Regions from separate parts of the Proteus penneri genome, predicted to be linked through region 2. Evidence: predicted binding sites of a transcription regulator. Region 2 holds the regulator's gene; each other region holds the start of a gene.
What was found. Region 2 encodes LexA, which represses DNA repair genes until DNA is damaged. Its sites were predicted from a motif close to TNCTGTATGTACATACAGNA; they were not measured.

Region 1 (7,828 bases), 1.8 Mb from region 2:
CCAGGTTGAACAACAACTTCAGTTGTACCTTGGATTTCAATTTCAACACGACGGTCTGGCGCTAAGCAATCGATCAGAGCTGAACGAGCTTTAACGTTGTCACATGTGTTGCCAGTAACTGGATTTTCTTTACCACGACCTTCTGCAGAGATGCTGTTTGCAGGGATACCTTTAGATACCAGGTAATCAACTACAGATTGAGCACGTTTTTCTGACAGAGGCAGGTTGTAGTTTTGTGAACCGATACGGTCAGTGTAACCGATAACTACTACACGACCTTGAGTTGGGTCGATGTTAGCCAGTTCATTGTACAGACCATTCAGAGCTTCTTGACCTTCAGCTTTCAGAGTAGATTTGTTGAAGTTGAACAGAACGTCTGAACGCAGAGTAAAGGTTTTGTTCTCAACAACTGGAGCTGGAGCTACAACTGGTGCTGGAGCTACAACTGGTGCTGGAGTTTCTTGGTTGAAACGGTAAGCAACACCAACACTCAGCATGCCGTTGTCTGGACGTGCATTCAGAGTACCTTTATCACCGATGTTGTTGATCCACTGATATTCAACACGGGTAGCGATGTTTGGAGTGATCGCGTATTCAGTACCTAATGCGAATACTGGAGAAACGCCAGTGTCATTTTCAGAAAAACGTCTTTGAGTTGGAGCTGCTGAAGTTGCATTAACGGTTGCAGAAGAATCTGCACGCCATACCATACCACCTAAACGAGTATAAACGTCTAGGTCTTCCATTACTGGATAGCTTAATTTAGTAGTTAACTGGATACCTTGAGCTTTGAAAGCACCGTTGTTGTATGAACCTTTGTAAGTCATACGACCTAACCAGTCATAACCCAGCTCAAAACCTAAGTATTGGTTGTATTGATAACCAGCAAATGCACCAGCACCTAATTGGTCTTTATGAGTATTACCGTTACCGATAGATACATCACCCCATTGGTTGCTAGTACCTTGGTATTGAGACCAACCTAATTTACCACCAGTATACCAGGTATTGTCTTTTGGAGCTGCTTGCGCTGCAGTTGCGAAAGCTGCCACTGCCACTGCTAATGCGATAGCTGTCTTTTTCATTTTACGCCTCGTTATCATCCAAGTTAGGCATTTGGCTTTAAGCCTTATTATTTGCCCTTGGTTAAATTATTGTTAGGAATCCAATACTTTCATCAAATGATGATCCCAAAAAATGGGATTTAAAGCATAACCTTAACGACATAAAGTCTACAATGAACTTAAAAAGTTACAAGTAATCCTTTAAAATTCGACTTAAAATTTTAAAAAGATCTGCTTTATCTCACAATGAGAAAGATTCTGTATTTTTGTTAAATTTATTGTAACTATATGATTTAGGTTATAATTACATTTGACTTATCTTAAATGATACAAGGGCGTTTTGAGTATTAGGAAAACTCTTAAATTTCACTAATGGTAGTGAATTGAATGAATTTTTACTGAATTCAAATGTCGTTTAGAGGTATTGCTATTTTCTAAATGGATATTTGTATTAATTTGTTGTCGCATAATAAACCCGAGGGTTTTTCCTTTACTTGCAGCAGATTCTAATCGTTTCATCTCTTCTGACGATATTTCTGGTAACCAACCGAGTACGACACTGTAATTACCACTTGCCAACGCTTTTTCCATTAAATCAACCGTAGTTATCATATTTATATGATTTAATTGAATTATTTTGTTAAGTGGTAATCCGGCATTTTTTAACCAAGTACGATTTAGCTTTTGTTGTGGGTTTAGCCACAATAACCAACGTGATTCATAGCTATACTGTTTCAGTAATGGCAAAAGGATGTGATTAATGACGAGCGGATTTTGGTAGAGAAGTTCACTCACCATACCTTGTTTATTATTACTATCGTAAGTCGCCACTGTTGAAGGGATAGATAGAGGTAATACCTCATTTGAGATCTCTTGGAGAATGGCGTTCTGTCTTGTCGGAGATGATGTTGAGAGTTTCATATTTACCTCGTTCCATATGCACTGTATGAATATACAGTATATCTATATTTCGCTTAAATCAAGCTCATTTTTTGAAAGTTCCTCTCAAATTTCATGTAAATTTCTATTTTTAAGTTGTTAACTATTGGCAATAAAAGGGAATTTCTTTATTGTCTTTCTTGTGATGTATTATGCATGTTTTTGAATTCAAAGATAAAATTTAATCTTAAAGTTTGTTTTGGAGTTTCAATGTTATTTTTACCTGAGCAAAGGAAGGCTCATTTGTTATCGCGTATTGCACAATATGGAGAGTTAACAACAAAGTCTCAATTTGGTGGTGTTAGCTTAATGATTGATGATGTTATGTTTGCTATCACATCTAACAATGAGTTTTATTTAAAAGGAAGTGGGTTTTTAGAAACTCTCTTTAAGGCAACGAAAATGAGTTCCTATACCTATTTGAAAAAAGGAATTCCTATCATATTGCGTTATTACCATATAACGGATTCGCTATGGAATAATCAGCAAAAATTAGATCAATATATTGATATGACATATCACTACAGCATCCAAGAATATTTAGGACAACGAAAGAAGCCTTGTAGAATAAAAGACTTACCTAATCTAGGTGTGATATTAGAAAAAAGATTGAATCAAATTGGTATTAATCAAGTTGAAGAACTGCGTTTAATCGGAGCTAAAGCGTGTTATCTAAAATTAATGCATGGCCACAATTTGAAAAATAGTGAACTTTTACTTTCATTGGCAGGAGCTATCGTTGGATGCCATCGTTCTGTATTACCTAGTCAACTTAAAATGGAGTTATTAGATTGGTACAACGAATTATCTTTCCAATAAAATAAAAAGCAATGACCGTTATTTTCTCTAATATACTTATAGAAATTAGAGAAAATAACGTCAATAAGAGACTAAGATTGAGGCATGTTTTTTGATTCGCTTTGCTCAATAATTTGGATGCAGTTAATAATTTGTGGCAGTAAGTCCAATAGTAATCGGATTTGAGTAAGTACTAATTGAATGCGAGGATTATCGGCATTAGGTAATAGATTGATCCTTTCAATTAATTCTACATGAGATTGCTTAAATTCTTTGACTGGTGGCGTTTTGCGACGTAAAGCAGAATCGATATAACACACTGTATCATTAAGTAACGTGAGCACATTCTCGTCTTCTATTTTTGAACGATGAACGCCAAGAGCAGAAATATAACTGAGTAAAGTATGATTTAAACAAAGTAACTGAAAAGCCACTTCTTGGGATGCTTGATAACTTTTGGGCTCTGATGACATATTTGAGATCAGGGAGGCTAATTCACCATCACTACTATGAGCATTTCGACGAGCAATTCGATAACTTAAGCTATTATCTTTCCCTTGGTAATACTGAATAAGTATGGCATCAAGATAATAACAGTTATTTGTCATTGTTTTTTGAATGACAACTGGTAGCTGACGGAATTTCCAGTCAGGCCAAATAAAGCTGACAGCAAACCAAGCTATGGCGCAGCCAATTAAGGTATCGATAATACGAGGAAGAGCAACATCATAACCTTCACCAAGCAAATTGAAACTTAATAAAACCAATAAAGTAATAAATAGTGTGGCATGTGCGTATTGTATGGTTCTAAATGCAAAAAAGAGCGTACCAGTTATTACAATTAAAACGAGTTGTCCTTCAATCGAAGGCACAAAATATAAAATAGGGAAGCCAATTAAAATACCAATAATAGTACCACTCACACGTAAAGTAAGACGTCGGCGAGTGGCATTATAGTTGGGTTGGCAAACAAAGAGGCTAGTTAATAATATCCAATAACCTCTATCCAATTGGAAAAATTGAATAATGGCATAGCCAATACATAACACCAGTGACATCCTAACTGCATGTCTAAAAAGCGCCGATTTTGGCGTGAGGTGCTCTTTTATTCTTAGTGCAATATCGCGCCATCCTGTTAAACCATCATCAGAAAGTTGTGTTTCTTCTTTTTGGTCATGGGATATTTGGTATTGCTCTGTACTAATACTTCGTAAAAGCGCATCAATGCCTTGAAGGTTTTGCAGTAAATTATTTAAAGGTGTTATTAATTGTGGTTCTGAGGTCGTTTTTTTTAAATGATTTAATGCATTCTCTAGATAATTTATAGCACGTTCTAATGAAGGATTATGCTGATATTTTTTATGCCAAAGAATAGATTGTGCAACTTGTTCACAAGCTCGAGCCTGCATAGAAAGTAAACGTTGAAACCGAAATAACACATCGCTATGCCGTAATTCATTACTTAATAGCTGGTATTGAGCATGTGACGAACTTGCTCGCTCATGAATATCTTGAGCAACGAAATAGTAATGAAGTGTGAAACGACTACTACGTTGGCCTCTATCACCTTTTAATCGACTTAATAATGTAACTTTAGTTTGGTTCATCGTGTCAATTAATTGGCTATTTGCCATTGCTAAATTATAAAGCGAGTGTTGATAGTCATCTTCGATATCTGGATCAAATAATGTCGCTTTAGCTTCGAGGTAAGTTGCGAGTTGTTGGTAACAGCGAGTTAGATTGTCCTGAACTGGGCGAATTGGGAATAATAAGTGACCAATTAATGTTAAAGAGTTATACCAAATAGCGCCTAATAATAATAAAACGGGTTGTTCATACCATTCTGGGAAAATAGGCATACCGAGCATAGTATAAATCGCGATTAATAAAGCACCAAAAGCAATAGTTGCGTACCGTTGCCCTAAAGCACCCAATAAAATAAATCCCCAAGTAGAAATAGCTAAACCACAAAAGAATAAAATAGGATATGGATAAAGTAATCCTATAGATGCTGAAGCAAGAAGAAAACAGCATAAAGTGATAACTAGGTTTTTTAAACGACCAACAAGCCTATCATCTAAGTCAGTTAATGCAGCCGCAACCACGCCTAAAGTTAGAGGAATTGTATATTTAGGCTCTTGCCCTAAAATCCAAGGAAACAAAGTCGTTCCTGTAAGCGCGATTATTATGCGAATATAATATAAAAAGTGGCTATTATAGATAAATCGGCGGGCGCCATTTAGCAAAGTGAACACAAAAAGCCCTTAAATAAACAAGATGAAGATAATTACCTCTTAGAATATAGGGTTTATCACCGATTAAAAAGAGCTTAACGACAGACTATTTGTTATTTATTGCAGGAATTACGTATGGAACTGAAATCCACCCCGATGGGACAACGTTTAGCACAACATCCATATAATAGAGTCAAATTGTTAAATGCAGGCATTGAAGTCAGTGGTGAAAAACATCAGTATTTAATTCCTTTTAACGAACTGATTAATATTTTCTGTAAAAAAGGGATTGTGTGGGGGGAGTTAGAATTTTTATTGTCTGAAGATAAAGTTGTTCGATTACATGGAACGGATTGGGAAGAAACTCAACAGTTTTATCGTTATCTTTATCAATCATGGCAAAATTGGAGTAAAGAAATGAGCGAAATAAGCGCTCAAGTACTTGAGAAGCAACTCCATAATATTAATGAAATAACCCAATCAAATAGATGGATAAAACAGTCTAAACTTAGCGAAATTCAACAATCTATAAAAGATAGCTTTTCTGCTATTCCCCTCCCTCTTGAACGCCTTATTCAATTTGACAATTGTCATACTCTTTATCAGCAATGTTTAGAGTGGCTAAAGCAAGGTGAAGCACTTATTAATAAAGAAAATTCTGTTTGGGTAACCCAAATATTAAATGAGCATGCGGAATTTTTTAATACGATTGAATCATCGCCATTAAATGAATCACAGTGTCGTGCCGTAATTAATGGAGAAGAAAATATTCTTGTTCTCGCTGGTGCAGGAAGTGGTAAAACATCGGTATTAGTTGCCAGAGCGGGGTGGCTATTACGTCGCCAATTGGCACAACCTGATCAAATTTTATTACTTGCTTTTGGGCGTAAAGCCGCACAAGAAATGAATGAAAGGCTTTCTAGTCGTTTAAATAGCGATATTATGGCAAAAACGTTTCATGCACTGGCATTATCCATTATTCAACAAGCGACAAAAAAGCACCCCAAAATTAGTGAGCTTGAAATAAATAGTGAAAAAAGAAGAACTCTATTATTAGGTGAATGGAGAGCTCAGTGTCAGCAGAAAAAAGCACAAGCAAAAGGATGGCGAGAGTGGTTATCTCAAGAGTTTGAATGGGATATCCCTGATGGTGAGTTTTGGCATGATAAAAAATTAGAAAACCAAGTTGCTGTAAGATTAGAGCGTTGGGTTGGTCTATTAAGGATGCAAGGTGGTAGCCAAAAATCTCTGATTGAAAGTGTGGATCCCGAATATACCGAATCTTTTAAAAAGTATTTAAAATTATTATCGCCATTATTAAAAGCTTGGAAAACCGCATTAAAAGAAGAAGATGCGATCGATTTTTCAGGCTTATTGCATCAAGCTATTAACCTTATTGAAAAAGGGCGTTTCATTAGCCCATGGAAACATATTCTTGTTGATGAGTTCCAAGATATTTCACCATTAAGAGCTTCATTATTAACCGCATTAAAACAGCAAAATAAACAAACATCTCTATTTGCAGTAGGAGATGATTGGCAAGCCATTTATCGTTTTAGTGGTGCGGAATTATTATTAACGACTTCTTTCCATCACGCTTTTGGTGAAGGTGCTGAATGCGCATTAGATACGACTTATCGTTTTAATGACACGATAGGAAATGTTGCCAATACGTTTATTCAACAGAATCCAGTTCAATTATCTAAACCGTTAAATAGTCTAGTGAAAGGTAATAAAAAGTCTGTTGTACTGTTATCTGACGATCAACTTGAAAATTTACTAAATAAAATGAGTGGTTATGTAGAAGAAAATGAAACTATTCTTTTACTCGCTCGTTATCACTATTTAAAACCAGAATTATTAAAAAAAGCTAAGACACGTTGGCCTAAATTAAATTTAGAATTTATGACTTTTCATGCATCGAAGGGGCAACAAGCTGATTACGTTATTATTTTAGGTTTACAAGAGGGTAAAGATGGTTTCCCTGCACCTGCAAGGGAATCAATTATTGAATTAGCGTTATTACCAAAAGTTGAAGATTATCCTAATGCGGAAGAACGACGTTTAATGTATGTCGCATTAACAAGAGCAAAAACACAAGTATGGCTATTATTTAATAAACAACAGCCATCTTGTTTTGTTTTAGAGCTAAAATCTCAAGGTGTTCCTATACAGCGAAAACCTTAAAATTATTTTAGTCTTTCTTTTAAATAACCTTCGTAATCAGGAATTTTAATTGTTGATTCTTGTGAAAACAGAGGCGATGAAATTAAAAAGTTCGCGGTTGCACGATTGGTGGCAACCGGAATATTCCATACTGTTGCTAAGCGTAGAAGGGCTTTAACATCTGGGTCGTGGGGAACGGCGTTCAATGGGTCCCAAAAGAAAATCATAATGTCGATTTTTTTTTCAGCGATCATTGCACCTATTTGTTGGTCACCGCCCATTGGGCCACTTAGCATTTGAGTAACACTTAGGCCTGTGTGCTGGTTAATTAAATTTCCTGTGGTTCCTGTTGCAAATAACTTATGTAGAGACAGTTGTTCACGATTATTTTGAACCCATTCAAGTAATGAGCTTTTGCAGTGATCATGGGCAACAAGCGCGATATTTTTTTCTTTTAAGAGCGTGCGGTCAATTTGTTCCATTTGATACCTTTAAAAATAAATATAGTTATTGTTTCAGCTGTCAAAATACCTTTTTTTTATCTTACAAGCTATGAACGGATCAAGATACTATGATGTATCATAATATTTTCAATCTTCATGATGAACGGAGTATATAAATGGTGGA
Region 2 (7,828 bases):
GTGATGGTTCCCACCGTTGAACGTGGGTTATGTGATGTAGATTTTTGTTCAATCGAAATAGCGGGAGATAAACCTTCAATGTGATCAACATCAGGCTTTTCCATTAACGAAAGAAACTGACGAGCATAAGCAGAAAGTGATTCAACATAACGTCGTTGCCCTTCTGCATAAAGCGTATCAAAGGCTAAAGAGGATTTACCTGAGCCTGAAAGTCCCGTAATAACAATAAGTTTATCGCGAGGAATGACCAAATTGATATTTTTTAGATTATGGGTGCGAGCGCCCCGTACTTCGATTTTATCCATGAATATATCCCGGATTGAGAGAGTCGCCGAAAAAGAAATAATCGGATAATTATGACACAAAGTTAACTGAATGGATATACAGTATATATAGTGAAATTGAATGATGATGTAAACCTGTCATTTTGAGACAAAAAAATTTCGACAATGTTCACAATTGAGAAATTCATCACACGTCATATTCAAATTTTAGCGTACGTGATAAACTTATTCGCTTATGATTTCAAAAAATTTACTTTCGCAGGAGTACCTCACATGGCGAGCAGAGGCGTAAACAAAGTTATTCTTATCGGTAATTTAGGGCAGGATCCAGAAATCCGTTATATGCCAAGTGGCGGTGCAGTTGCCAACCTAACATTGGCAACATCAGAAAGCTGGCGCGATAAACAAACCGGTGAAATGAAAGAAAAAACCGAGTGGCACCGTGTGGTAATTTTCGGCAAATTAGCGGAAATTGCAGGCGAATATCTGCGTAAAGGTTCACAAGTGTATATCGAAGGCCAATTACAAACACGTAAATGGCAAGACCAAAGCGGCCAAGACAGATATAGCACTGAAGTTGTTGTTAATATCGGCGGCACAATGCAGATGTTAGGTGGCCGTGGCGGCCAAGACAGCGCGCCATCTCAAGGTGGCCAAGGCGGTTGGGGTCAACCACAACAGCCACAAGCATCACAACAATTTAGCGGTGGTGCTCAATCTCGCCCACAACAACCCGCTGCAGCTCCAGCACCAAGTAATGAACCACCAATGGATTTTGATGACGACATTCCGTTTTAAGTGCGCCATTTTGCTTTGTAAATCAAGCGCTTACGGCTAATTTATGTCGCAAGTATAGGCTGTTGGAAAGCCTATTGCAAGCCTAACTTATCCTTGTCTAGTAATAGACTTGAACCTCGAAAGAGGGAGGGGAGTGCAGCATGTTAGGTCAAAAGGCTGGTGGCGGGGAAACTATCTACTTTGCGCCAGTCATTGCAAGTCCCATAAGGTTAAACCTGATTGGTTGAATCATAGTCCATAGTGGGTTTCGGGATATCTTTGACTCACGATAGTTCAGGAGTCATACCAAGATTTACGATAATTATTGTTAAAAGGCTATCGTATCCAACAATCTTGGCACCTGCTCGGTGAGAGTGGTAATTGGACGTAAGTGGAACCTAAGTGGGACGCATCTTGTTTATAAAGAAATGCGGGATCACCTAAGTTGGTTTGAGATAAACAACCAATATGGTGACGGAGGCTCCATAGTACCCAACGTAGCCTTGTAATGAGGTAGCAGTCGGTTTAAATCCGACCTGAAATTTGAGTATAAGTATCGAGGTAACTCATACGAAAGCTTAAATGTAGGGGGGAAGGGAGACAGTTAGACACGATACTAAAAGAAGCGAGGTTCAATAGTCAGTGCTATTACAAAGAACACTCAATGCTCTGATTGGTATTAATAAAGCAAGTAAGCAAGGCTATAAGGTCAAGAAATTACATAAAATAATGTGTAACCATCAAGATCTTTGGATGCAGGCGTATGCCAACATCTACTCTAATCGTGGAGCCATGACGAAAGGGGTAGACTCAAACACACTCGATGGTATGGGTGTTGATAGAGTTCAAAATATTATCAACCTAATTAAATCAGGTGACTATCGTCCAAAGCCTTGCAGACGCACACACATCCCCAAGGATGCTAGGAATCCGAATGGTAAGAAACGACCTTTAGGAATTCCCAGTGGTGACGACAAGTTGATTCAAGAGGTCATGAGAATGATCCTTGAGGAAATTTATGAACCAGTCTTTAGCGATTGGAGCTATGGATTTCGACCCAACAAATCATGCCACACAGCACTTACTGAAATACGTAATGGTTGGAAAAGCACCAAATGGGTTTGTGATGTCGATATTAAGGGATACTTCGACAATATTAACCATGACTTATTGCTGAAATTTCTTAGCAATAAGATTGATGACCGGGCTTTTCTTGGGCTTCTAAAGAAGTTTCTGAAAGCTGGTTACATGGAAGAATGGCGTTACTTTGGCACCCACAGTGGGACACCGCAAGGGGGAATCATATCCCCTATACTAGCCAATGTTTTTCTCCATGAACTTGATGAGTTTATGAAAATTAAAATCAAAGAGTTTAGCAATGGAGGACGAAGAAAACCTAATCCTGAATACAAGCGGGCACTACAAAATCGAGCTAATCGTATAAAGTGGATAAGACAAGGCTTTGGTGCATCTGGCTACCCTGCTGATGAGCAGAAAATTGCCAAGTGGGAAATGGAAATCAAAAACCTTGAAGAGCAATTGGTTAATACCTCAAGTGTTCTTATGGACGACCCTGACTTTAAGCGTATGCGTTATGTTCGGTATGCTGACGACTTTCTAATTGGGATCATTGGTTCTAAACAGGAAGCAATGCAAGTAATGTCTGACATTACTGAATTTGTTGAGTCGGAATTAAAGCTTGAAGTATCGAAAGAGAAATCAAGCGTAGTTGACCCGAAACAAGGTTTTATCTTTCTCGGATATGAAATTCTATGTCGTAGGGAAAATAAACGAGTTAAATGTGTTGTGGGACACAACTCGGATGGCAGTAAAACTCACGCTGTTAAGCGCACCATTACTGAACACATTCACCTTGGTGTTCCGAGAGCGAAAATACAGAAATTCTGTGCGCTCCGTGGCTACGGGAATTACGAATCTGGCATGGACGGTTGCAGAGGAAAGCCTGCAATGATGTATTTGTCTGACTATGAAATTATTAGTCAATACAATGCTGAAATGCGTGGCTATGCCAATTACTATAACTTAGCACCAGTTCTATATCTGAATAAGCTACATTGGATATGGATGAATAGTCTGTTAAAGACGCTGGCTGGAAAACATCGTTCATCTAGAACTAAAATCGCTAAACGATTGAAGCAGGCTGATGGTCGATATATCCACAGAGAAATTCGTAATGGAAAACTTTATGAACTTGAAGTTTTTCAACTTAAAAATCGAAGTGTGTCTCTAGCAAGTTTTGCCGACCCGTTTCCGAATGTTTATAAATATTCGAGCAGAACTGAATTGCTAGACAGAATGGCAGGTAACAAATGTGAATACTGCGGCACCGTTACTGGATATCTTGAAGTTCACCATGTGCGTAAACTGAAGGATATTAAGGATGGTACAGAGCCTTGGAAAAGACTGATGATTGCCCGACATCGGAAGACGTTAGTTTTATGTAAGGACTGTCATGTCGATCTTCACAGAGGGAAGCTGCCAGACTATAGAAACTTTGCTAAGTCTAGCGGAGAGCCGTATGCATAGAAATGTGCACGTACGGTTCGGTGGGGGGACAACGGCTAACCCTTTTGAGGGCGCACGTGTCCTACCCAACGGTTCAGAACAAATTATCTAAAATCATCTAAAAAATTAACCCAGCTTAGGCTGGGTTTTTGTTACTAATGGCCAGTACATATCAACATGAAAAACCAGTTCGCCCATGTGAATCAACTTGCTTTACACAATAAATTATTACTTATTTATCTCTCTTTAAAAGTATCTACTTTATATTGTTGAAAGAAAACATGTTTTTTTATCGAACAGCAGATCCTTTTAAAAAGGATGTAATACTACAGTTATTTTCACAAAACCCCACTTTACACAAAGGTTTACTCTTGAAAAATATGATAGGATCTATGTTATTAACAACGTCTGAGAGCATCTTATCCCCATGAATGAAGAGAAATTGCTCGCTCAGGCAGAAAAGATCTGCCAGAAACGAGGTGTTCGCCTGACTTCACAACGTCTGGCAGTATTACGTCTGATAATCCAGCAACCTTCTGCTATCAGCGCATATGATTTATTGGATTTATTACGCCAAGTTGAGCCTCAAGCAAAACCGCCAACAGTCTATCGTGGATTAGAGTTTTTACTTGAGCAAGGATTTATCCATAAAATAGAATCCACCAACAGTTATGTGCTTTGTCATCATTTTGATGATGTTGAACATACGTCAGTAATGCTAATTTGTGACCGTTGCTTATCTGTCACTGAAAAGAATAGTCATAAAATCGAAGATGCGATTTCATTACTAGCAAAAGAGAGTGGATTTCATTTACGACATAGCGTCATCGAAATTCATGGATTGTGTTCACAATGCCATGAAGCACAAGAGTGTACCCATCCTGAAGGTTGTCATCATGATCATAGTATGGATGATAATCTTAAGCAGAAAAAAACCGGCGACTATAAGCCTCGTTAAACTTATAAAATACAAAAAGCCAGGTGACTTGTATCGTTGTCATAAGCACTTACGCAATTAAAACACATCATATTGTAATTACATTTGTAGTGTAATGGTGTTTTTTTATACAAATTAGAAAAATAAAAAATGCAGATGATTTTATGTTTTTACACATCATCTGCATCTTTTTAAAATAAGTTTTGTTGACTTACTTTGGCACAAATTACAGCCATTCGCTGTTACGAATAACCCCAACGGCTAAACCTTCCACAGTAAAGCTTTGTTCGCGTAAATCGACGATAATTGGTGAAAACTCTGGGTTTTCTGCATGAAGCTCAATTTTATTACCGCTTTTCTTGAAGCGCTTTACTGTCACTTCATCTTCAATACGCGCCACAATCACTTGCCCATTGTGAACATCTTGCGTTTTATGCACAGCAAGTAAATCACCATCCATAATACCGATATCTTTCATTGACATGCCATTAACACGCAATAAAAAATCTGCACTTGGTTTAAATAGCATTGGGTCAACTTGATAATGGCTTTCAATATGCTCTTGCGCTAAAAGTGGTTCACCCGCCGCGACTCGCCCAATTAATGGCAATCCTTCTGGTTCTTCTTCCATTAGCAAACGGATACCTCTGGATGCACCAGAGACAATTTCTATCACGCCTTTACGAGCAAGAGCTTTTAAGTGCTCTTCTGCCGCATTTGGTGAGCGAAACCCAAGCTGGGAAGCTATTTCAGCCCGTGTTGGTGGCATACCCGTTTGCGAAATGTGATCACGAACCAAATCGTAAACCTGCTGCTGCCTTGCAGTTAATGCTTTCATTCCGCCCCCTGTTTGTTTATACAGTCAAACTGTGAGTATATACAGGTATATGACGATTTGAAACCTAAAATGAATATAAAACACGCATCTCTGGATTATTTTTCGACAAAAAGCGAAATTTTTAACTTTATGCGAAGAAATGCCCCCAAAGAATGGTTACCCAAGTAAATAATCCCAATATAATAGCAATCAGAACGGCGGCAGAACCCATATCTTTTGCACGTCCGGATAATTCATGGTATTCAGATCCAATTCGATCGACAACCGCTTCTATTGCGCTATTTACCAGTTCCAAGATCACAACCAATACAACGGAACCAATGAGTAAAATGCGCTCTAGACCACTGACATCGATGAAAAATGAAAGGATAATTGCAACCAAGGTCACAATTGCTTCTTGTCTAAAAGCGGCTTCATTAATCCAAGCGGCACGAATGCCTTTGTATGAATAGCCACCTGCTTTGATGATTCGGGTAAGACCTTTATTTTGATTAGCCATAATAAACTCTATCGAAAACAAACGATTATTTTGCCACTTTTCTCTATTAATATTGTCACAGCACCACAGATCTACGAAAGACTTTCTGTTATGCTTTCGAAGTATTGCTAATAAGAGGCTACAACTATTTATGTCAGCTTGGCGTAAACTATATTATAACACATTGAATTTACCACTAAAATTACTGGTAAAAAGCAAACGAGTTCCGACTGATCCTATCACTGAATTAGGGTTAGATACGTCGCGATCTTTCCTTTATGTTCTGCCTTATCATTCAAAGGCGGACTTACTGACATTAAGACAGCAATGTTTATCTTTAGGATTGCCTGATCCACTGCAACCCATTGAGATAGGCGGTACAAAGCTTCCTGCTTATGTCTTTATTGATGACGGCCCAAGAGTATTCCGTTACTACTCCCCCGATCCTCGTAAAGATTCCGTGAAGACATTCCACGCTTATCTTGATGCACATCGTAATAACCCACATCTTGATATCGAGATGTTGCCAGTTTCTGTGATGTTTGGACGCTCTCCTGGTCGTGAAGGCCATAATGGTGTTCCACATTTACGCGTGCTTAACGGTATCCAAAAATTTATCGCTATCCTCTGGTTAGGTCGTGATAGTTTTGTTCGTTTTTCACCCACTGTATCAATGCGTGAAATGGCGAACGAACACGGCACGGACACGAGTATAGCGAGAAAACTTGCACGTGTTGCACGTATTCACTTTTCACGCCAGCGTTTAGCCGCTGTTGGCCCTAAATTGCCAGCACGCCAAGATCTCTTCAATAAATTGCTTTCATCAAAAGCAATTGAAAAAGCGATTGAAGATGAATCAAAAGCGAAGAAAATCTCACTTGACAAAGCGCGTAAAAATGCCACAGATATCATGGAAGAAATTGCAGCTAATTTCTCATATGAAGCAGTGCGTATTAGTGATCGCGTATTAAGTTGGACATGGAATAAGCTCTACCAAGGTATCAACGTTTATAATGCCGAACGAGTACGTAAACTCGCGCAAGATGGGCATGAAATCGTGTATGTTCCTTGTCACCGTAGCCACATGGACTACTTACTGCTTTCTTATGTACTTTACCACCAAGGTTTAGTCCCCCCACATATAGCAGCAGGTATTAACCTCAATTTCTGGCCAGCCGGCCCTATTTTCCGCCGTTTAGGGGCTTTCTTTATTCGAAGAACCTTTAAAGGTAACAAGCTTTACTCCACCATTTTTCGTGAATATTTAGGCGAGCTATTTACACGTGGCTACTCCATTGAATATTTCGTTGAAGGTGGCCGCTCTCGTACAGGTCGATTGTTAGATCCTAAAACAGGAACACTTTCAATGACGGTACAAGCCATGTTGCGTGGTGAAACACGTCCTATCTCTGTTGTTCCAATTTACATTGGTTATGAACACGTTATGGAAGTGGCAACCTATGCCAAAGAATTACGTGGCGCAACAAAAGAGAAAGAAGGCTTTATGCAGATGGTCAGGGGATTACGTAAATTACGTAACCTTGGTCAAGGCTATGTGAATTTTGGTGAGCCAATTTCTGTTGTACAATACTTAAATCAAGCTGTACCACAATGGCGTGATGATATTGACCCCATTGAGCCACAGCGCCCAAGTTGGTTAAACCCAACAGTAAGCACACTCGCTGATAACATTATGGTTCATATCAATAATGCAGCATCTATTAATGCAATCAATCTTGTTTCAACAGCCTTATTGGCATCACGTCAACGCGCACTCACGAGAGAACAACTGTTAGAGCAAATAGATTGTTATCTACAATTATTACGCAATGTGCCTTATTCGACGGATATGATTGTGTCTGATAAAAACGCTAAAGCCTTATTAGAACACGCTCTACAGTCAGATAAATTCCAAGTCGAAAAAGACAGCTTGGGTGATATTGTGGTACTCCCTCGTGAAAGCGCGGTATTAATGACTTATTACCGCA
Region 3 (7,828 bases), 880 kb from region 2:
TAGCCATAATAATGGGCTTTGGTACTATATATATTTTTTTTTATCACGATATACAATTCACGTATAAGAATAGATTTCAAGTATTCTAACTATAAATTGCTTTTAGATATTATGATATTCGGTCGGATTTTTTATAATTTTGATCTGATATTTCTCGCTTTACTTGGCGTCATATTAAAACGACGATGATAGCTTTGTGTAAAGTATGATTGGCTTGAAAAACCTGATTCCATTGAGATATCAACAATACTCATTTCTGTGGTCAGCAGTAGTTGGTGTGCGTAAATAATTCGTCTTTCACAGATCCATGTTCTTGGTGAAGTACCATAAACATGACTAAAAAGCTCTTTAAACGTTGTTAATCCCATTCCAAACTCTCGAGCAAATTGTTTGAGCTTCCAATTTTTTAAATGATTTTTTTCCATAAAAATCTTTAAGCGATCAACTTGACGATGGCTAAGTTGACGAAATAACGCCATTAAGTCAGAACCTTGTTCAGTTGAAAGCAATAGAACTAAAAGCTCTTCAATGCGTAATTGAGTGAAAGTTTCAGGACAAGATTGAGCAGTAAGATATTCAAAGCCATTACTACAAAACTGAATGAGAGGTGAGTTTTGAAAACAAATAAAGGCTCGAGAAAACTCTTCATCTCTTTCTATTTGGCACAAGATATCGTTATGCTTAGACATGAAGTTTCTTAAGAAGTCATCAGAAATAGGGATATAAATAATATCGCTAGGCTCTGCGCCTTGAGTTTTTATTGTATAACTACCTTGTTGTAGAAAAAGAACTTGGTTTTCATTAATTGTCACTGTGTCAGTACAATTTTGTAATATAAGTGCATTCTTTCTTATAAGAAAGATCGCTTTTTGTTCATTTTCTAATATTTGATATTGTGGATAAAAATAAGATTTTTTTTGAATAGTACAATTATATTGCTCGGTTTTGTCACACTGTATTGTATTCATTTTTCGCCCAAAAAATATTATATAAGTATCACTGCATTTTTATAAAGATAAATATCAGAATATTTATAAAAACACTTCTTTATTATTGAATGTTATTAAAAATAAAAAAGAGACTATTTTCTTTAATTTGATGTGGTTTTTTTTTAGATATTAGGCATTGCATTTTGTTTTGTTAATTTAAGATAAGTCATTTTGTTAATTTAATGACATTCCTTATAAATTGCAAAAAGAAATTAAATACGGATAAATTTTTTCTTTGAGGCGCTCAGTAATAGTATGAGTATTAATGTAATTAATAATTTACGCTTTTTATAAATTTAAATAAAACCCATATATAACAATTAGTTGATTTTGATTATTTCTTTACAGTGTAAAAAAATAATAAATGCATTTAAAATGCAAAATTTATTATAAATGCTAATTCGTAGTAATTATGAAAAATATTTGTTAAATAAATTTTAAAAAATCAAGCGAGGAACATAACTATAAAGAAGATCAAAATTGAAAAAATAAATAATAATATTAAGTTATATTAACCACTGTTACTATAACGTTGTTTCTATATAATATAAAACAAGCCATAAACCATAAAATAGTACACAAAAAATTTATTATTTGTTTATTTGCTTTGTTTTTATCGTTTGTTTTTATTGTTTGTGTGATCAATGTCTCGTATTTTTTTTGATAAATTTTAGATAGAGTTAATTTGAGATATTGAATTTTTTTGAATGAACTTTTGTGAAAATATGGATTTAGGTGTTAAATGTTAATTTTTAATGAAAAATATTTATCCAAATAAGCTGATAATTATTACGATTTATTTACATTGCGCGTAGATTGTTAAAATAGTGTGTTTTATCTCCTAATTTAATTAAGCTAAATTTTATTTTGTTCAAGGAACAAATCAAAAAACTAAAAGGTAATAATAGGCTTATTGCCGGCATTATGCTTGCCGTTTGTTTATTAGAATGGTGAATGCATAAGTGTATTTATTGTCAGGGAGGTAAAAGGATATAGCTAATTATGGATAATAAGCGAACACTGCGAAATATTATATTCAGTGGGATATGGATAATTTGGACTCTTGCCTTAATTGCCTTTTGGCGTTATCAAATGGCGGGTGAATTTTTGATTATTCTAATCCTAATTTTTAGCATTATTATTTATTCTATAACGTTGAGGTTAAAAAAGGCCGCTATGTTTAGTCGTAAAACTGAAACACCAAAAGCAGCAGAGCCTGTTGCACCAGTAGTAATAGAAGAGAAAAAACCGATGCCAGAGCAAAAACTATACACGATTATTGCGAAAGGAACAGTATTCCAAGGCGATATTAATGTTGACGGCGATATTCAAATTTGGGGTAAAGTTGCTGGTAATATTAATGTTAAAGATGGCGTTATTCGTGTTATGCATGCGGGGCAAGTTGAAGGTGAATTAACTGCACCTGATATTATTATTGATGGTTTTGTAAAAGGTATCTGCGCTGCAAATAATTTAGATATCTTAGAACATGGCGAGTTACGTGGTACTAGTCGTTGTGGCAGTATGTCTATTAAGCGTGGCGGTATTTTTACTGGGCAATCAGAGCAAGTTGAACATCAAGCAAAATCAGTAGCTCAACAACGCGTTGTTTCAATAAAAGAAAGCTCTAATGCAAATAAAGATAAAGTTGTTGCTCCAGTAGAAAATCAACTAAAAGAAAACAAAAAATAAAGTACCATTTTTCTTTTCATTGTTCGTTACTTATCCTATTTTATCGCTATTGTCTTAATTTTATATAAACAGAGAATAACGATGAATTTAGAGACTCCCAGGCTACACCTAAGAGAATGGCGTGAAAGCGATAAAGCGCCATTTTTTTCTGAAATCAACTCTTCATCTGAAGTGATGCGTTATTTTCCTTGCACTTTATCTCGATTAGAAAGTGATAATATGGTTGAGATTATCCGTGAAAAATTTATTCAACAAAATGGATGGGGAATGTGGGCTGTTGAATTAAAAGAGACTCAAGAATTTATTGGTTTTGTTGGGTTAAATATTCCGGTAGCGCCTTTACCATTTAATCCCTGCGTAGAAATTGGTTGGCGAATTGCGAAAAAGTTTTGGCGAAAAGGTTATACCTATGAAGCGGCTTTAACTGTATTTAAATTTGCATTTGAGACATTGGGATTAGAAGAAGTTGTTGCTTTTACTGCAGTTTCAAATCTTCCATCTCAAGGTGTAATGCAGAAACTTGGTATGCATCAATCTGATCATTTCTTTCATCCATCATTAGATAAAACACATCCTCTAGCTGAGCATGTTTTATACCGTTTGAAGAAATCTGATTTTACTTTTTAGTTGAACGAATAGTACGCTTTTTTTCAGGAAGTGGTGGAACAGGTTTTTTATCATCAATAAGGTGACGTATTGCTAAAATTGGATGATAAATTAACATTCGTGGACCAGCCCAACGCATGATTTGTTTCATTGTTTCTCGCTTAGCGGGTTGATAACAATGAATAGGGCATTGTTTACAGGCCGGTTTATCTTCACCATAACGACATTTATCTAACCGGTTGTAGGCGTAATCGATTAATTGTTGATAATAATCTGAGTCAGTTTCAGGGTGCGAATGAGCATAAAGGTGAACCATTTTTTGAATAGTTTTTTTCTCACGATTTATTCTTTTTCCTGACATGTCTTTCTCTCTTAGTAATATGTTGTATTTATTATACATGTTATCATTGAGTCGATAGAGACGCTAAAATATTATGTAATGCATAATGATAAAAATTTTTATCAAAAAGACTTTTCTTTTTTCTTAGAATATACTACTGTATTTATATACAGTTTATTTGCCTTTAAATGGTGAAACCAATGCGTGTGGAAATTTTATTTAATAAACAATCTAAGATAACTGACTCCTTATTTCCGCTCTTAGAACACGAACTGAGAAAAAAGATCACTCCAGAATATCCAGATATGCAGTTTCGTATCGCCTTTAGTAGCATGAACTCGATTCAAGTTACGGGCATAAAAGATGAAACTAAGCATGAACACATAATGGAACTTATTCAAAGTGTTTGGGAAGATGATGGTTGGTTACAAATAGACGATGAATAAAATGTAGTAAATAAAGTAATAACGATTGCCAGAACGAATTGGCTTTTTACTTGTTTATATAAAAAAGCCAATGACATAGAAAAGGAAATCACTGGCAATCTAACTTTAACACTGTATGTCTATCAATGATGACAAATCTTATTTTCACTTGTTGTAAATCCCCCCTCTGCAGGAATAAATTTACCTTTCCTTTCTAAGAAATCAACTAATTCAGTCGCTGTCATATTTTCAGCTGAGCAAGTATGAAAACGTGAGTCATCGCCGAATTGTTTATGGATAGCATCAATTAGTGATAATTTAGTGAATGTCATTTCTGAAGAAAGGATCATTTGCAAAACTTCATGACCATGTATTGATGACATAGTGAGTGAGCCCTTAAAAAAACAAAAGATATATTAATTATGCATCTTTATGATGTGGTATCTTTGTTTTTAATCATAAAAAGCGATGATAATAAATCATCGCTTAAAAAGAGCCTTATTTTTCACTTCGTTGAAGTATTTTTTGCATTTCATCTTTGAGATGAAGTTTTTCTTTTTTTAGTTTGGCAACTTCATCATTATAGCCAGCTCCGTTAGGGCCTTCTAATTTAGCAATTTCTTGGTCGAGTCGATGATGTTTATCGTAGAGAGCTTCAAAGCGGGGATCACTATTTCTTAATTGAGAAACAAGGGATTGTTGATCTGAGAACATATAACCTCCTATGAAAAGAAATTGGGTCTCTATTTCAGTATAATCATAGATAGCTTATCTGCACGGCGATGTATCACAAATTTACATTTCATGAAAAAACGTGATTTTTCTTTTTAAAACATTCAGAATTATCCACTCATAGTACTATTTACTAAGATGTTAGCATTCAAGCACTAAAAATATTAGTATTCAGATAACGAGCAATAAAAACATCTGACTAATTTTATTAACGGCGAAGTGTTCGCTGTAAAAATGGAGAGAGTGATGAACAAAGTAATATTATCTTTAGTAGCAGCAATGTCTTTATCTGCGTGTGCACAAGCTACTGACAGTTTAGATAAAGTTGCGCCTTATCCTAAGGCTCAAGAAAATCAAGTTCGTCATGTTATTGAGTTAGAGAAAAAAGATAATGAAAGCAATTATCAGGTTGAATTAATTATCGGTAAAGAACTTAAAGTAGATTGCAATCATCAGTGGTTTGGTGCGGATTTAGATGAAAAGAATTTAGAAGGTTGGGGTTATAGCTATTATGTTGTTGGTGATTTAAATGGCCCAATGTCTACAATGATGGGATGCGCTGACAATACGAAAAAAGATGCCTTTGTACAGGCTAATATAGGATCAGATGCTTTCATCCGTTATAACAGCAAATTACCTATTGTTGTTTATGCGCCAAAAGATGTTGATGTGAAATATCGTATTTGGTCAGCGGCTGAGACTACTCAAGATTCTGTGAAAAAATAACAGCCAGCCCTATTTAGGATAGATCTTCATTTACTAAAAAGCCCTTTGTTGTTGAGACAAAGGGCTTTGTTGCGATTTAAAAGCTAAATATTAACGTATAACTAAAACTGACATTTTGGCATGGCGTACAATTGATGATGCTGTTGAACCTAATAAATAAGAGGAAACATTAGGTCTATGTGAGGCAATCGCAATTAAATCAGCATCAATGTGGCGGGCATATTCTAAAATTTCATCTTTTGCATTACCAACACCCACATTACATATAATTTGCTCATCAGGAATTTTTGCATCTTTGATCATTTCTTGTAGTGCAACAAAAGCAAGGCGAGTACGCTCTGACGAATCTTTGAATTTTTCAGGAATAGCGGCAAACTCGATACCAAAGAAAAGTTCAGCATTAGGTATAACGGTGAGGAAGTGGATCTCAGGTTTACCCACCTTTGCTATTTGTTCAATGTGAGTGATTAGTTCCTGAGAAAGTTCATCTTCTAAAATATCAATGGGAACTAGGATTTTCTTATACATTACAAACCTCACTTAGCGTTAGTTTAAAATAATTACTATTATCTCCTAATAGTAAAAAATAGCTGTGATCTGTGTTTTAAATAAGAGTGAGAATGATTATTTACTACTTTATAGTATTAAGCATTAAAAATTAAAAATAGTCTAAAATAATATTAGAAATATAATCAAAATAAGTTATACACCTTAACTTGTTGACAGGAAAGCAATTAATAAAGTCGTATTAAAAACTAAATTTTCTTTTTCTCATTAAAAATAGAAAATGCATAAAAGAATGATTATCAATTATATTATTGTTTTGTATCTATAAGATTTTATTAGTAAAAATAAGAGACAGAAAGATTTAAATATGGCATATTAATAGGTAATGACATCTCAATATGATGTTTGGACAGCAATCTTAGTCCCTAAACTGGATTGTTATTCAGAGTCGTCCTTTATTCTCACCAATGAGTTATGGAACCTGAAATAACCTGTGGAACTCTATTTATCTATGGCAATAGAGTAGGCTATTTAAAACCAAATAAGATTATTATTATGACACATAATCACATTGATGATATTGAGTTGGCTCGGGCTGATAATAAGCAGTCTGAAAAATTTAAGGCAGCTAAAAAAAGTACGTTAGTGAGTGTTTTTGTCAATATCATTTTATCCATTTGGCAAATTACAGTGGGCTTTTTCTCACATTCTCAAGGTTTAATTGCTGATGGTATTCACTCACTTTCTGATCTTATTGCTGACTTTGTTGTTTTAATTGCCAATAAAGGTAGTCAGAAAAAACCGGATGCAGACCATCCTTATGGGCATTTTCGTTATGAAAACGTGGCATCACTTATTCTTGGGGTTATTTTATTAATTGTGGGTTTAGGGATGGTGTTTTCAGCCATTCATAAAATTTTAGATCCATCTACTATTCCAGAAGTTCATAGTGTTGCTTTATATGTGGCTTTACTTGCATTAGCGGCTAAAGAAGGATTATTTCGCTATATGCTTGCTGTTGCAAAGAAAGTCGACTCAAATATGTTAGTCGCAAATGCTTGGCATGCACGTTCTGATGCTGCTTCTTCATTAGTTGTTGCGATTGGTATTATCGGAAGTTTGGCTGGATTTAAATTTTTTGACCCATTAGCTGCATTAATTGTCGGATTATTTGTTGGTCGTATGGGATGGCGTTTTACTTATCAAGCTCTACAAGATTTAATGGACAGAGGCGCTGATGAAGAAACGCTGGAAGAGATCAAACAGGTACTGGTTTCAACACCGGGTGTACAAGGTGTTCATGATTTAAAGACGCGTCGTTCTGGTGATTATTTACTTGTAGATGTACATCTTGAAATCAGAGGTGATCTCACAGTCAATGAAAGTCACGAAATTGTTGTTAATGCACGTAATAATGTTTTGCAAAATAAACAGATCTTGAGTGTAATGGCTCACGTTGATCCTGCTTAAATTAAATTGAACAACTAATAAAAAAGGTAATGATAGATTTTCATTACCTTTTTTGTACTTTAAATGACTATTTTAAAAATTGACGCAGTTTTCTTTTACTTGATTACTTAGCGCTGCAATCAGATTATCTACGGCACATTCCGCCATCGCATAGCGAGTCTCTTTTGTTGCAGAGCCGATATGCGGAACAGCAACCACATTCTTCATTGTTAATAAAGGTGAAGATGAAGATAAAGGCTCTTTTTCAAAAACATCCAGTCCAGCACCTGCGATCTCTTTTTGTTCTAATGCACTGATTAGTGCCAATTCGTCCACTACAGCTCCGCGCCCTGCATTAATTA

Region 1: the regulator LexA is predicted to act here: its motif matches at 2,005-2,024, upstream of sulA (SOS-induced cell division inhibitor SulA).
Region 3: the regulator LexA is predicted to act here: its motif matches at 3,783-3,802, upstream of H1225_RS10205 (DinI-like family protein).

Annotation. Positions count from the first base shown of each region.
Region 1 is NZ_CP059690.1:932,443-940,270, forward strand. Features, by position in the region: gene ompA (porin OmpA) at 1-1,085, opposite strand, end outside; gene sulA (SOS-induced cell division inhibitor SulA) at 1,434-1,985, opposite strand; gene H1225_RS04030 (TfoX/Sxy family DNA transformation protein) at 2,247-2,822, shown strand; gene yccS (YccS family putative transporter) at 2,894-5,056, opposite strand; gene helD (DNA helicase IV) at 5,171-7,222, shown strand; gene H1225_RS04045 (methylglyoxal synthase) at 7,225-7,683, opposite strand; gene H1225_RS04050 (CoA-binding protein) at 7,821-7,828, shown strand, end outside.
Region 2 is NZ_CP059690.1:3,104,744-3,112,571, forward strand. Features, by position in the region: gene uvrA (excinuclease ABC subunit UvrA) at 1-305, opposite strand, end outside; gene ssb1 (single-stranded DNA-binding protein SSB1) at 558-1,082, shown strand; gene H1225_RS13995 (reverse transcriptase domain-containing protein) at 1,704-3,608, shown strand; gene zur (zinc uptake transcriptional repressor Zur) at 4,015-4,545, shown strand; gene lexA (transcriptional repressor LexA) at 4,751-5,362, opposite strand; gene H1225_RS14010 (diacylglycerol kinase) at 5,490-5,861, opposite strand; gene plsB (glycerol-3-phosphate 1-O-acyltransferase PlsB) at 5,992-7,828, shown strand, end outside.
Region 3 is NZ_CP059690.1:2,229,419-2,237,246, reverse strand. Features, by position in the region: gene H1225_RS10230 (T3SS regulon anti-activator ExsD domain-containing protein) at 1-47, opposite strand, end outside; gene H1225_RS10225 (helix-turn-helix transcriptional regulator) at 132-968, opposite strand; gene H1225_RS10220 (bactofilin family protein) at 2,166-2,681, shown strand; gene H1225_RS10215 (GNAT family N-acetyltransferase) at 2,763-3,308, shown strand; gene H1225_RS10210 (nitrous oxide-stimulated promoter family protein) at 3,298-3,648, opposite strand; gene H1225_RS10205 (DinI-like family protein) at 3,828-4,073, shown strand; gene H1225_RS10200 (YecH family metal-binding protein) at 4,196-4,435, opposite strand; gene H1225_RS10195 (DUF465 domain-containing protein) at 4,551-4,766, opposite strand; gene eco (serine protease inhibitor ecotin) at 5,031-5,510, shown strand; gene H1225_RS10185 (universal stress protein) at 5,601-6,038, opposite strand; gene H1225_RS10180 (cation diffusion facilitator family transporter) at 6,573-7,487, shown strand; gene ghrB (glyoxylate/hydroxypyruvate reductase GhrB) at 7,560-7,828, opposite strand, start outside.